Regions from separate parts of the Amycolatopsis sp. PS_44_ISF1 genome, predicted to be linked through region 1. Evidence: riboswitches for the same ligand, from Rfam matches in the RefSeq annotation. Region 1 holds a riboswitch; each other region holds the start of a gene.
The links. A riboswitch is a leader RNA that binds a small molecule or an ion and turns the genes downstream of it on or off. The one in region 1 is predicted to bind cobalamin.

Region 1 (4,207 bases):
GTGCCGGTCGATAGTTGTGCTCTGTGAATTCCTGTGAACGTTCGGGCTTGGTTTGTCAAAGTTGTTACAGTCCGGGAATGGAGAAGATGTACGCCGGCGCCCGGCTCCGCCAGCTGCGGGAGGACCGGTCGATGAGCCAGTCCGAGCTGGCCCGGCTGCTGGAGATCTCCCCCAGCTACGTCAACCAGCTGGAGCACAACGGCCGTCCGCTGACCCTGCCGGTGCTGCTGCGGCTCACCGGGCACTTCGGCGTGGACGCGGAGTTCTTCGCCCCGCAGGACGTCGCCCGGCTGGTCGCCGACGTGCGCGAGGTCTTCGCCGACGACACGGTCACCGGCTCGCTGTCGGCGGGCGAGGTCGACGAGCTGACCACCAAGCTCCCCGAGGTCGCGCGCACCCTGGTCGGCCTGCACCGGCGGTACCGGGAGGCGGTGGAGAACATCGCGACCCTGGTGTCCGAGCAGGGTTTGGACCGCACCGCCTCGCAGCAGCCGCACGAGGAGATCCGCGACTGGTTCTACCGGCGTCGCAACCACGTGGCCGAGCTGGACGAGCCGGCGGAGAGGCTGGCCGCCGAGCTGCGGCTCACCCCCGGTGACCTGCGGTCCGGGCTGAGCGCGGGCCTGCGGGAGCGCCACGGGGTGCAGGTCGGCTCGACGGCGCTGGGCACCGAGCAGCACCGTTTCGACCCCGCGACCCGCGTGCTGCACCTGTCCCCCGGCCTGCGCCCGGGCCAGGCCGCGTTCCGGCTCGGCTCGGAGCTGGCGCTGCTGGAGGCGGGTGACACCATCGAGCGGCTGGTCGGCACCGGCGGCTTCAGCGGTGACACCGCCCGGCGGCTGGCCCGGATCGGGCTGGCCAACTACTACGCCGGCGCGCTGGTGCTGCCCTACCGGGTCTTCCTCGGCGCCGCCGAGCGGTACCGCTACGACCTCACCCGGCTGTCCGACCACTTCGGCGTGGGCTTCGAGACGGTCTGCCACCGGCTCTCCACGCTCCAGCGCCCGCGCACCCGCGGCGTGCCGTTCTCGTTCGTCCGGGTCGACCGGGCCGGCAACATCTCGAAACGCCAGTCCGCCACCGGGTTCCACTTCTCCCGGGTCGGCGGTTCGTGTCCACTGTGGATCGTCTACGAGGCGTTCGGCTCGCCCGGCCGGATCCTCACCCAGGTGGCCGAGCTGCCGGACGGCCAGAAGTACTTCTGGCTGGCCCGCACGGTCACCCGCGCGGTCGGCGGCCACGGCGACCCCGGCAAGACCTTCGCGATCGGCCTCGGCTGCGAACTGCGCCACGCCCGCCGCCTGGTCTACTCCGCCGGCCTCGCCCTGGGCGCCGACGCCGCCATCACCCCGATCGGCATGGGCTGCAAGGTCTGCGAGCGCCCGGCCTGCCCGCAACGCGCCTTCCCGGCGATCGGCAAGACCCTGCGGGTGGACGAGCACACCAGCAGCCTGCTGCCCTACCCGCCGCAGGGCTGAGGACCGCACCGCCGCGCCATCGGGGCCGCCGCGCCATCGGAACAGTCGGGGCCGCCGCGCCATCGGACCGTCGGGGACACCGTGCCCCGCCCGGGTGAGATTCTCGGCCCGCTCGACATACTCGGACTTCCTACTATAGGGTCTCCTCAGGTCTGCGGTGCAGGGAAGCCGGTGCGAAACCGGCGCGGTCCCGCCACTGTGACCGGGGAGCGGTGCCCCGCGAGGAAATGGCCACTGGCGCGAGCCGGGAAGGCCGGGGCCCCGTCGATCCGGAAGCCAGGATACCGGCCGCAGGTATTCGTGTTCGTCCACGAGGATGGAGCTGAACGCATGCGGATTCCCCCTGCCTGCGCGAAAATCACCGGCCCGCCGCCCACCCGGCGGTAACCGGACCGGCCCGGAACCCAGCGCGCTCGGCGCGCCCGGGTGCTCTGTCCTGCGCTCTCGCGAAAGGCGTGCCATGACCACCGAACTCCACCACTTCGTCGGCGGGAAGCCGGTTCCCGGTACCTCGGGCCGCTTCGCCGACGTCTTCGACCCCAGCACCGGCGCGGTGCCGTCGCGGGTGCCGCTGGCCTCGGCCGCCGAGGTCACCGCGGCGGTCGGCGAAGCGGCCGCGGCCCAGCGGGAATGGGCCCGCTGGAACCCGCAGCGCCGCGCCCGCGTGCTGATGAAGTTCCTGGAGCTGGCCCGGTCCGAAGAGGACAGTCTGGCCCGGCTGCTCTCGGCCGAGCACGGCAAGACGGTGGCCGACTCGCGCGGCGACCTCCGGCGCGGGCTGGAGGTCGTCGAATTCGCGGTCGGCATCCCGCACCTGCTCAAGGGCGAGTACAGCGACTCGGCCGGCCCCGGCATCGACGTGTACTCGATGCGCCAGCCGCTCGGGGTGGTGGCCGGCATCACGCCGTTCAACTTCCCGGCGATGATCCCGCTGTGGAAGGCCGCGCCCGCGATCGCCTGCGGCAACGCGTTCGTCCTCAAACCGTCCGAACGCGACCCGTCGGTCCCGCTGCGCCTGGCCGAGCTGTTCGCCGAAGCCGGTCTGCCCCCGGGGGTGTTCTCCGTGGTCAACGGCGACAAGGAAGCCGTCGACGCGCTGCTGACCGACCCGCGGGTCGAAGCCCTCGGCTTCGTCGGCTCCTCGGCCGTCGCCGAGTACATCTACGCCACCGCGGCCGCGCACGGGAAGCGCGCGCAGTGCTTCGGCGGGGCCAAGAACCACCTGATCGTGATGCCCGACGCCGATCTCGACGGGGTGGTCGAAGCCCTGGCCGGCGCCGGTTACGGTTCGGCCGGCGAGCGGTGCATGGCCATCTCGGTCGCCGTCCCGGTCGGCCGGGCCACGGCCGACGCGCTGGTCGAACGGCTGGCCGCGCGGGTGCGGACGCTCAAGGTCGGCGCCGCGCTGGACGAGACCGCGGACTTCGGCCCGCTGATCACCGCCGCGGCCGTGCAGCGGGTCCGCGAGTACGTGGAGATCGGCCTGGCCGAGGGCGCGGAGCTGGTGGTGGACGGCCGGGAGGTGACCGTGCCCGGGCACGAGAACGGCTTCTACCTCGGCGGCTGCCTGTTCGACCGGGTCACCCCGGACCTGCGGATCTACCGCGAGGAGATCTTCGGCCCGGTGCTCTCGGTGGTCCGCGCGGACGACTACGAGCAGGCGCTGCGGCTGCCGAGCGAGCACGAGTACGGCAACGGCGTCTCGATCTTCACCCGCGACGGCGACACGGCCCGCGACTTCACCTCGCGGGTCGACACCGGCATGGTCGGGGTCAACGTGCCCATCCCGGTGCCGATCGCCCACCACACCTTCGGCGGCTGGAAGCGGTCCGGTTTCGGCGACCTCAACCAGCACGGCCCGGACTCGATCCGGTTCTACACCAAGACCAAGACCGTCACCTCGCGCTGGCCCTCCGGCGCCCGGGAAGGTGCCTCCTTCGTCATCCCGACGATGAGCTGAAGCCATGAGGATCACCGGCGAACAACGCGCCCTGCGCGAGACGGCGGCGGACTTCGCCGCCGAGCACCTGGCCCCGCACGCACTGGAGTGGGACCGGGCCAAGCACTTCCCGGTCGACGTGCTGCGCAAGGCCGCCGAACTCGGACTGGGCGGGCTGTACCTGCCCGAGGCGGTCGGCGGCTCGGAGCTCGGCCGGCTCGACGGCGTGCTGGTGTTCGAGGCGCTGGCCACCGGCTGCCCCTCGATCGCGGCCTACGTGTCGATCCACAACATGGTCGCCACGATGATCGACCGGTTCGGCGACCAGGAGCAACGCCGGCGCTACCTGCCGCGGATGTCCACCATGGAGCACCTGGGCAGCTACTGCCTGACCGAGCCGGGCGCCGGGTCCGACGCCGCCGCCCTGTCCACCCAGGCCCGCCGCGACGGCGAGTCCTACGTGCTCGACGGGGTCAAGCAGTTCATCTCGGGCGCCGGCACCTCGGAGGTCTACGTGGTGCTCGCCCGGACCGGCGGGCCGGGCGCCCGCGGCATCTCCGCCTTCGTCGTCGAGCGGGGCACGCCCGGGGTTTCCTTCGGCCCCGACGAGGTCAAGATGGGCTGGAACGCCCAGCCCACCCGGGCGGTCGTGTTCGACGGCGCCCGCGTGCCCGCTTCGGCCCGGCTCGGCGCCGAGGGCTCCGGGTTCGCCGTGGCCATGTCCGCTTTGGACGGTGGGCGGCTCAACATCGCGGCCTGCTCCCTCGGCGGCGGTGAAGCGGCGCTGGGC
Region 2 (4,207 bases), 860 kb from region 1:
TCGGCCGGCGCGGTGGAGTTCGCCGACCTCAGCATGGAGCACGTCTCCTACTACGCGATCTCCGCCTCGACCGACCTGGCCGAGGAGCGCGGCCGGTACCAGTCGTTCGAGGGCTCGCTGTGGAGCCGCGGCATCCTGCCGATCGACTCGATGCAGCTGCTGATCGACGCCCGCCAGGGTGACGCCCTCGACGTCGACACCTCCTCGACCCTGGACTGGGCGCCGCTGCGCCAGCGGGTCAAGACCGTCGGCATGCGCAACTCCAACGTGATGGCGATCGCGCCGACCGCGACGATCTCCAACATCTCCGGGGTCGGCCAGTCGATCGAGCCGCTGTTCCAGAACCTGTTCGTCAAGTCGAACATGTCCGGCGACTTCACCGTGGTCAACCCGCACCTGGTCAAGAGCCTCAAGGCCCGCGGCCTGTGGGACGAGGTGATGGTCAGCGACCTGAAGTACTTCGACGGCAGCCTCGGCCAGATCGACCGCGTGCCGGACGACCTGAAGGCGCTCTACGCCACCGCGTTCGAGATCGAGTCGAAGTGGATCGTGGACGCTGGCTCGGTCCGGCAGAAGTGGATCGACCAGGCGCAGTCGCTGAACCTCTACATCGCGGCGCCCAGCGGCCGCAAGCTCGACGAGCTGTACCGCTACGCCTGGCACAAGGGCCTCAAGACCACGTACTACCTGCGGGCCCAGTCCGCGACGCACGTGGAGAAGAGCACCCTGCGCGGCACCGACGGCAAGCTGAACGCGGTGTCCGCCGCCCCGGCCGCCGCCCCGGCCGCGGCGGTCCCGGCGCCGCCGGCCTCGGCCGCGGTCCCGGTCCCCTCCCCGGAGGCCGCGGTGCCGTCCGTGCCCGTCACGCCGCCCGTCACGCCGCCCGCCGCCCAGCCGGAGCCGAAGGAGCTGCCGAAGGTCGACGACGTCGACTTCGTCGCCACCGAAGGCGCGGCCTGCCGGATCGACGACCCCGACTGCGAAGCCTGCCAGTAAGGAACCCGAGAACATGACCAACGTGGAGACCCCCGGAGTCACCGGCCTCGGCGAGATCGAGGTCGGCGCCGAGCGGATCAGCGTCGACGACAAGCGGATGATCAACGCCCGCGCCGACGTCAACCAGCTGCTGCCGATGAAGTACCGCTGGGCGTGGGAGAAGTACCTCGCCGGCTGCAACAACCACTGGATGCCGACCGAGGTCGCCATGCAGGCCGACATCGCGCTGTGGAAGTCGGCCGACGGCCTCACCGAGGATGAGCGGCAGATGCTCAAGCGCAACCTCGGCTTCTTCGCCACGGCGGAGTCGCTGGTGGCCAACAACATCGTGCTCGCGGTCTACCGGCAGATCACCAACCCGGAGTGCCGCCAGTACCTGCTGCGCCAGGCGTTCGAGGAGGCCGTGCACACGCACACCTTCCAGTACATCTGCGAAAGCCTCGGCCTGGTCGAGGGCGAGCTGTTCAACATGTACCGCGAGGTTCCGTCCATTTCGGACAAGGACGCCTGGGCGCTGAAGTACACCCAGCACCTGGAGGACCCGGACTTCGAGACCGGCACGCCCGAGGCCGACACCGCGTTCCTGCGCGACCTGGTGGCGTTCTACGTGATCTTCGAGGGCATGTGGTTCTACACCGGCTTCGCGCAGATCCTCTCGCTCGGCCGGCGGAACAAGATGGTCGGCATCGCCGAGCAGTACCAGTACATCCTGCGCGACGAGTCGATCCACCTGAACTTCGGCATCGACTGCATCAACCAGATCAAGATCGAGAACCCGCACCTGTGGACCGAGCAGTTCCAGGCCGAGGTGCGCGGGATGCTGAAGGAGGCGTGTGAGCTGGAGGTCGCCTACGCCCGCGACACCATGCCCCGCGGCATGCTCGGCCTGTCGGCGCAGTTGTGCGAGCAGTACATGCACTTCATCACCGACCGGCGCGCGCAGCAGATCGGCCTCGCGCCCATCTTCGGGGAGACGGAGAACCCGTTCCCCTGGATGTCGGAGGCGATGGACCTGAAGAAGGAGAAGAACTTCTTCGAGACCCGCGTGATCGAGTACCAGTCGGGCGGCGCCCTCGACTGGGACTGATCCCGCCATCCGGGATTCGGGCGGGATTTGTGCCACGCCCGGCCCCGAGCGCTAGGCTCGGCCACGCCACTGGTTCGCCCAGGGCGTGGCCGAGCTGTTTTCGCGGCCGCACCCCGGTCGAGGCAACAGGGAACCCGGTGTGAATCCGGGACTGCCCCCGCAGCGGTGAGTGGGAACGAAAGCCGTCACCACGAGAAGTGGTGAAGCACTGGGCGCGAGCCTGGGAAGCGACGGCGAGTAGGCGTGCGCACGGCGCCCACGAGTCCGAAGACCTGCCCGTGGCACGCGCGCCGACGGCGTGCGTGAGTCCGGGCCTCGTGGGAGCAGGCGCGACGCGAAACGCGGCCCCTTCGCGTGCCCGGACTCGTTCGGCGAGCTCGCGAGGAGAGAGCTGTGAACACCATCGGCACCACCGTCCTGGGCAGCCCGCGCATCGGGCCGGACCGGGAGCTCAAACGGGCACTGGAGCGGTACTGGGCGGGCCGGATCGACGCCGCGGAACTGCTGGCCACCGGCCGCGGGTTGCGCACCCGGGCCTGGACCGGGCAGCGCGAAGCCGGCCTGGACTCGATCCCGTCCAACACCTTCTCCCACTACGACCAGGTGCTCGACACCGCCGAGCTGTTCGGCGCGCTGCCCGAGCGCTTCACCGGTCTGGGTCTTTCACCGCTCGACACCTACTTCGCGGCGGCACGCGGCGTGCAGGACGCGCCCGCGCTCGAAATGACGAAGTGGTTCGACACCAACTACCACTACCTGGTCCCCGAGCTGGGCCCGGACACGAAGTTCACCCTCACCGGCAGCAAACCGCTCGACGAGTACCGCGAGGCCCGTGCGCTCGGTATCGAAACGCGCCCGGTGCTGGTGGGCCCGGTCACCTTCCTGCTGCTGGCCAAGGCGACCACGCCGGGCTTCGAGCCGCTGGAGCTGCTCGACGAACTGCTCCCGGCCTACGCCGAACTGCTGCGCCGGCTGCACGACGAGGGCGTGGAGTGGGTCCAGTTCGACGAGCCGGCCTTCGCCGGCGATCGCCGCACCCCCGAGCTCAACGCGCTGACCCGCGCGTACCACGTGCTGGCCAAGGCCGAGGACCGGCCGAAGCTGCTGGTCGCCGGGTACTTCGGCGGCCTGGGCCGCGGGCTGGGCGTGCTGGCCCGTTCGCCGATCGAGGCGCTGGCCGTCGACCTGGTCACCGACGAGTCCTTTGTGGACACCGTTGCGGCCGAGGGCGCGCTGCGGGACAAGGAGGTGCTCGCCGGGGTGGTCGACGGCCGCAACGTGTGGCGCACCGACCCGGACCGCGCGCTGGAGAAGGCGCGCAAGCTGCTCGGCACCGCCGCGGCCGTCAGCGTCTCGACCTCCTGTTCGCTGCTGCACGTGCCCTACGACGTGGAGCGCGAGACGAGCCTCGACCCGCGGGTGAAGGGCTGGCTCGCCTTCGCGCGGCAGAAGGTGGACGAAGTCGTGCTGCTCGGCCGGGCGCTGCGGGCGGAGGGCCGCGAAGACGGCGAGGGCGCCGACCTCGGCGCGGCCCGCGCGGCGGTGGCGGACCGGGCCGCGGCCACGGAGGTGACCGACCCGGCGGTGCGGCAGCGGCTCGCCGCCCTGCGCCCGGAGGACGCCACGCGCCCGCCGTACGAGCAGCGCGCGGCGGCGCAGCAGGCCGAACTGGGCCTGCCGCCGCTGCCGACCACCACGATCGGCTCGTTCCCGCAGACCACCGAGGTCCGCAAGGCCCGCGCGGCGCTGCGCTCGGGCGAGCTGGACCAGGCCGGGTACGTGGCCGGGATGCACGCCGAGATCGAGCGCGTGGTCCGGCTGCAGGAGGAGCTGGGCCTCGACGTGCTGGTGCACGGCGAGCCCGAGCGCAACGACATGGTGCAGTACTTCGCCGAGCAGCTCGACGGCTTCGCCGCCACCGACTTCGGCTGGGTGCAGTCCTACGGTTCCCGCTGCGTCCGCCCGCCGATCCTGTTCGGCGACGTCTCCCGGCCGGCGCCGATGACCGTGCCGTGGGCCCGGCACGCCCAGCGGCTGAGCGAAAAGCCGGTGAAGGGCATGCTGACCGGCCCGGTGACCATCCTGGCCTGGTCCTTCGTCCGCGACGACCAGCCGCCGGCCGAC
Region 3 (4,207 bases), on a different contig from region 1:
GGCGACCTCCGGCACTGGTGCGGGGCGCGGCGCCAGCCACGCGGGCAGCGCCCCGATCAGCACGGACAACACGGGCAGGACCGGCAGCGAGGGCCATTCCAGCGCGGACGGGTACAACCCCGAAGGCCCGGCCGCGAACAGCAGCGCGCACCCGCCGACGCCGCACAGCGCCACCAGGGTCTCCGGCCGTCGCCACCGGTCGGGCCGGTACGCCGTGCGCTGGACGCGACGGCCGCCGAGCACGAACCCGGCCCCCGCCACCACCAGCCCCACCGCCAGCATCGGCACGCCGAGCCAGGCCGACGTCCCGTCGAGCACTCCGTACACGCCCACGGCCACCCCGATCATCCCGGTGAGCACGCACACCGCGATCAGCACGCGCACCCGCGGCGCGAGGTAGCCCCGCCGCCCGTAGCCCCGCGAGTCCATCGCCGCGGCCAGCAGGAGCGAGCGGTCCACCGCGTCCGCGAGCACCGGCACGAAGATCCCCTTCACGGCCCGGAGGCCGCGCGAACGGCCCGCTCGCAACCGTCGCGCGCGCCGCACCCGCTGCACGCTCTCCACCAGTTGCGGGGCCACCGAGAGCGCGACCGTGACGGCCGTGCCCACCTCGTACAACGCCCCGGGAACCGCTTTGAGCAGGCGTTTCGGATTCGCCAGGGCGTTCGCGGCGCCGACGCAGAGCACGATCGCGGCCAGCCGGAGCCCGTCGTAGAACCCGCCCAGCAGTTCCTCCGCCGACGTCGGGCCGAGCAGGGTGATCCCGGCGGCGCCCCGGGGCAGCGGGATGGCCGGCAGCGTGAACAGCACGTGCCCGCCGTCCTCGCCGCCGATGAGGATCCGGAACAGCACGCGCGACACCACGATCACCGCGCCGACGTAGGCGTACATCCGGAAGGAGAGCGCCCACGGCGCGTCCGTGCGCCGGTGGGCGACCACGAACCCGGCCACCGCGATCACCAGTCCGAGCAGCAGCGGGTTCGTGGTCCGGCTGGCCGCGACGGCGAGCGCGAGCGCCCAGACCCACCACGCACCCGGGTGCAGCGCTCTCGGGACACCGGTCAACGGCCGGCCGCGCGGCTCACGAGCGGTCCGCGCCACGCCGTCGCCGAAGCCCGGTCACGATCCCGGCGGCCGCGATCACCACGATCACCGCGATGCCGATCACCAGACCCCAGGGGAAACCTCCGTCGGACGAGGCAGTCGGCTCAGACGGTGCGGCCGGCGCGTTCGCCTTTCGCACGGGTGCGGTCCGCGGCGGCGGGTAGTCCGCGAACGCCTTGTTGTGCGCGAACGACCAGCCCTCGAAGCTGCCCGCCGGCGGCTTCCAGCCCTGCACGCCGACCTGGCTCGACTCCCACCGGCCTCCGTCGGCCGCGGTCCAGAAGCTCCACGACGCGCTCTCCGGCGGCAGCCCGGTGCACGACTGGTCGGCGGGCCGGCCCTCGATCCGGCAGATCAGCGCCAGCCCGTACTTGCCGGCGCCGACCAGGTCCAGGCCCGCGTTCTGCATGGCCGTGACGCCGTTCTCCTGCGGCCCGGGCGCGCACCGGATCAGCGGTTCGCCGCCGAGGTCCTGGAAGTCGACGACCACGGTGACCCCGGTGGCGTCCGGGCAGTAGCCCGCGGCGCCCTTCCCGGGCACGGTCGCGGCGGCGGGGCCGGCCCCGGCCAGGCCGAAGGTGAACAGCAGCGCGCACGCGGCGAGCACGCGCCCCCAGGCGGGCGGTGGAACAGACATCGGTCGACGAACCTCGCATCGGATCGGACCACGGCGGGCGATCCGGCTCACGGCCCCGGCCAGGGCCGATCACGGTTGCGGGCCAGCGCCGGACTCGCACCGGATTCCCCCGTTCGTGGCGAAGAACCCACCGACGTTAACCCACCGGAGGGAGCCGCCGGAAGCGAGACCGGCCACACCTACACTTCCGGGCGTGGGAATCGGACAGCTGCGCGTCGGACTCGTCGGAACCGGTCCGTGGGCGACCACGGTGCACGCGCCCGGGCTGGCCGACCACCCCGGGACCACCCTCACCGCCGTCTGGGCCCGTCGTCCCGGCGCCGCCTCGGAGCTGGCCGACGCGCACGGGGCGATCGGCACCGGCGACTTCGACGAGCTGCTTTCGCAGGTCGACGCGGTGGCTTTCGCCGTGCCACCCGCCGTGCAGGCCGAGCTGGCGGTCAAGGCGGCCGAAGCGGGCAAGCACGTGATCCTGGAGAAGCCGATCGCCGCCGACCTGGCCGGCGCGCAGCGGCTCGCCGACGCCGTGACCTCGAACGAGGTGGCGTCGCTGGTCGTGCTCACCCTGCGGTTCGCCACGCCGACCCGCGAATGGCTCGACGACATCACCCGCGCGGGTGGCTGGCGCGGCGGCGGCGCCCGCTGGCTCTCGGGCGCCCTGCTCGGCGGCCAGTACGCGGCTTCGCCCTGGCGCCGCGACGACGCCGGCGGCTCGATCTCCGACCTCGGCCCGCACGCGTTCGACCTGCTCGACGCCGCCCTCGGCCGGATCACCGAGGTGCTCGCGGCGCACCACGGGGAAGGCGACCTCTGGCAGCTGATGCTGGCCCACGAGGGGGGCGCGATCAGCACCGCGACGCTCTCCCTGCACCTGCCGATCCAGCCCACCGTCGTGGAGGTCGCCGTCTACGGCGAGCACGGGTACCGCGCGCTCGGCCGCAGAGCGGGCACGGCCGGGGCGTCCTACACCGCCCTGCTCGACGATTTCGCCGCGATGATCGCGAGCGGCACCACCACGCACCCGTGCGACGTCCGGCGTGGCCTGCACCTGTCCTGGATCATCGAACGGGCCCGCGAGCTGGCCAAGTAGTACACAGGGCAGTCCCACTACTTTTCGTTGTGAAATAAGGCTTCCGGCCAAGTCGTGGAAATCCTTCCACAGGGTTGTCCACAGCATCCACTGTGGACGGTCGAGGCCGGTCGGAGGGATCTTGCCCGCCCCTCGGCGCCGCGCCGGAAAACCCCTTGCCCCAGGTGCGAGACTCGGGCCAAACCCGTTTCGGACGAAGGAACGCCTATGTTCGCCGCCGCTGCCCGCGTCGGCCGAAGCCAGGCCGGACGCGAGCACCTCCGCGTCGCCCCCGGCGCGTGCTCCGCGCACGCGCTCCTCCCTCGACCCCGAAAGGGTTCACCCGGCTCATGTCCGTCATCCAGGCTTATGTCCGCACGACCGCGCCCCGCGGCCGGGACACCGAACGCGTAGGCCCGTTCCTCGCCACCTTCGCGCGGGACACCGGCCACCCGATGCTCAACTACGCGATCCCCGACGACGACGCCGTGCCCTCGGCCGCCGAGATCGTGCGGCTGACCGCGGCCTACCGTCGCCGCGGCCTGCTGCCGCGGCTCGAGTTCTTCACCGAGGCCGCCCCGGACCTCGAAGAGCGCCTGATCGACCAGGGTTACGCCGTGGAGCGGCGCATCCCGCTGATGACCTGCACCCCGGCCGACTTCGTGGACCGCCCGGCGCCCGCCGGCATCGGGCTGCGCGCGCCGTCGAACGAGTCCGAAGCGCGCGGCCTGCGCGCGGCGCAGAACGTGGCCTTCGGCGAGTCCCCCGACGTGTCCGACGCCGAGCTGGCCGGCACGCTGGCCCACGGAGAGCGGGCCGTGCTCGTCGAGGACACGGTGACCGGCGAAATCGTCGGCGGCGGCGTGGCGTTGGAGATCGAGAACGGCACCGCCGAGATCGCGGGCATCGGCGTCGCGGCGACCCACCGCCACCGCGGCATCGCGTCGGCCATCACCGCGCACCTCACGCGGCTGGGGCACGACCGGGGCGCGCACACGGTCTTCCTCACTCCCGGCGACGAGGGGATCGCCACCGTGTACCGCCGCGTCGGCTACCAGCGGGCCGGCGAGTGCGTGCACTTCTGCCTGGGCTGAGCAGTACGGAGCGCTTCAGTCGTCGAACCGGCCGCCGCGGCCGCGCTTGACGTCGCCACGGCGCTTCTTCGCGGCCAAGCGGCGTTCCTTCGAGCCCCGGGAGGGCTTGGTCGGACGCCGCTTGGCCGGCGGCGGCGCGGAGGCGGCCAGCAACGCCGAGGCAAGCCGTTCACGGGCCGCGTCGCGGTTCATCAGCTGGGAGCGGTGCTCGCTGGCGGCGATGGTCAGCACCCCGTCGACCAGCCGCCCCGCCAGCCGCGCCAGGATGCGCTCCTTCAGCGGCGGCGGGATCGCGGCCGACCG

Region 2: it holds a riboswitch for cobalamin, as region 1 does, so the genes downstream of both, metE (5-methyltetrahydropteroyltriglutamate--homocysteine S-methyltransferase) here and NYF13_RS20130 (CoA-acylating methylmalonate-semialdehyde dehydrogenase) in region 1, are expected to answer to the same signal.
Region 3: it holds a riboswitch for cobalamin, as region 1 does, so the genes downstream of both, NYF13_RS07290 (hypothetical protein) here and NYF13_RS20130 (CoA-acylating methylmalonate-semialdehyde dehydrogenase) in region 1, are expected to answer to the same signal.

The regions. Positions count from the first base shown of each region.
Region 1 covers NZ_JANUXO010000002.1:1,281,272-1,285,478, forward strand. The annotation lists gene NYF13_RS20125 (short-chain fatty acyl-CoA regulator family protein) at 78-1,478, shown strand; cobalamin riboswitch at 1,600-1,786, shown strand; gene NYF13_RS20130 (CoA-acylating methylmalonate-semialdehyde dehydrogenase) at 1,939-3,438, shown strand; gene NYF13_RS20135 (acyl-CoA dehydrogenase family protein) at 3,443-4,207, shown strand, end outside.
Region 2 covers NZ_JANUXO010000002.1:2,143,509-2,147,715, forward strand. The annotation lists gene NYF13_RS23755 (ribonucleoside-diphosphate reductase subunit alpha) at 1-996, shown strand, start outside; gene NYF13_RS23760 (ribonucleotide-diphosphate reductase subunit beta) at 1,010-2,083, shown strand; cobalamin riboswitch at 2,208-2,357, shown strand; gene metE (5-methyltetrahydropteroyltriglutamate--homocysteine S-methyltransferase) at 2,477-4,207, shown strand, end outside.
Region 3 covers NZ_JANUXO010000001.1:1,602,163-1,606,369, reverse strand. The annotation lists gene NYF13_RS07295 (CbiQ family ECF transporter T component) at 1-1,101, opposite strand, end outside; gene NYF13_RS07290 (hypothetical protein) at 1,082-1,741, opposite strand; cobalamin riboswitch at 1,756-1,891, opposite strand; gene NYF13_RS07285 (Gfo/Idh/MocA family oxidoreductase) at 1,935-2,831, shown strand; gene NYF13_RS07280 (GNAT family N-acetyltransferase) at 3,161-3,904, shown strand; gene arfB (alternative ribosome rescue aminoacyl-tRNA hydrolase ArfB) at 3,920-4,207, opposite strand, start outside.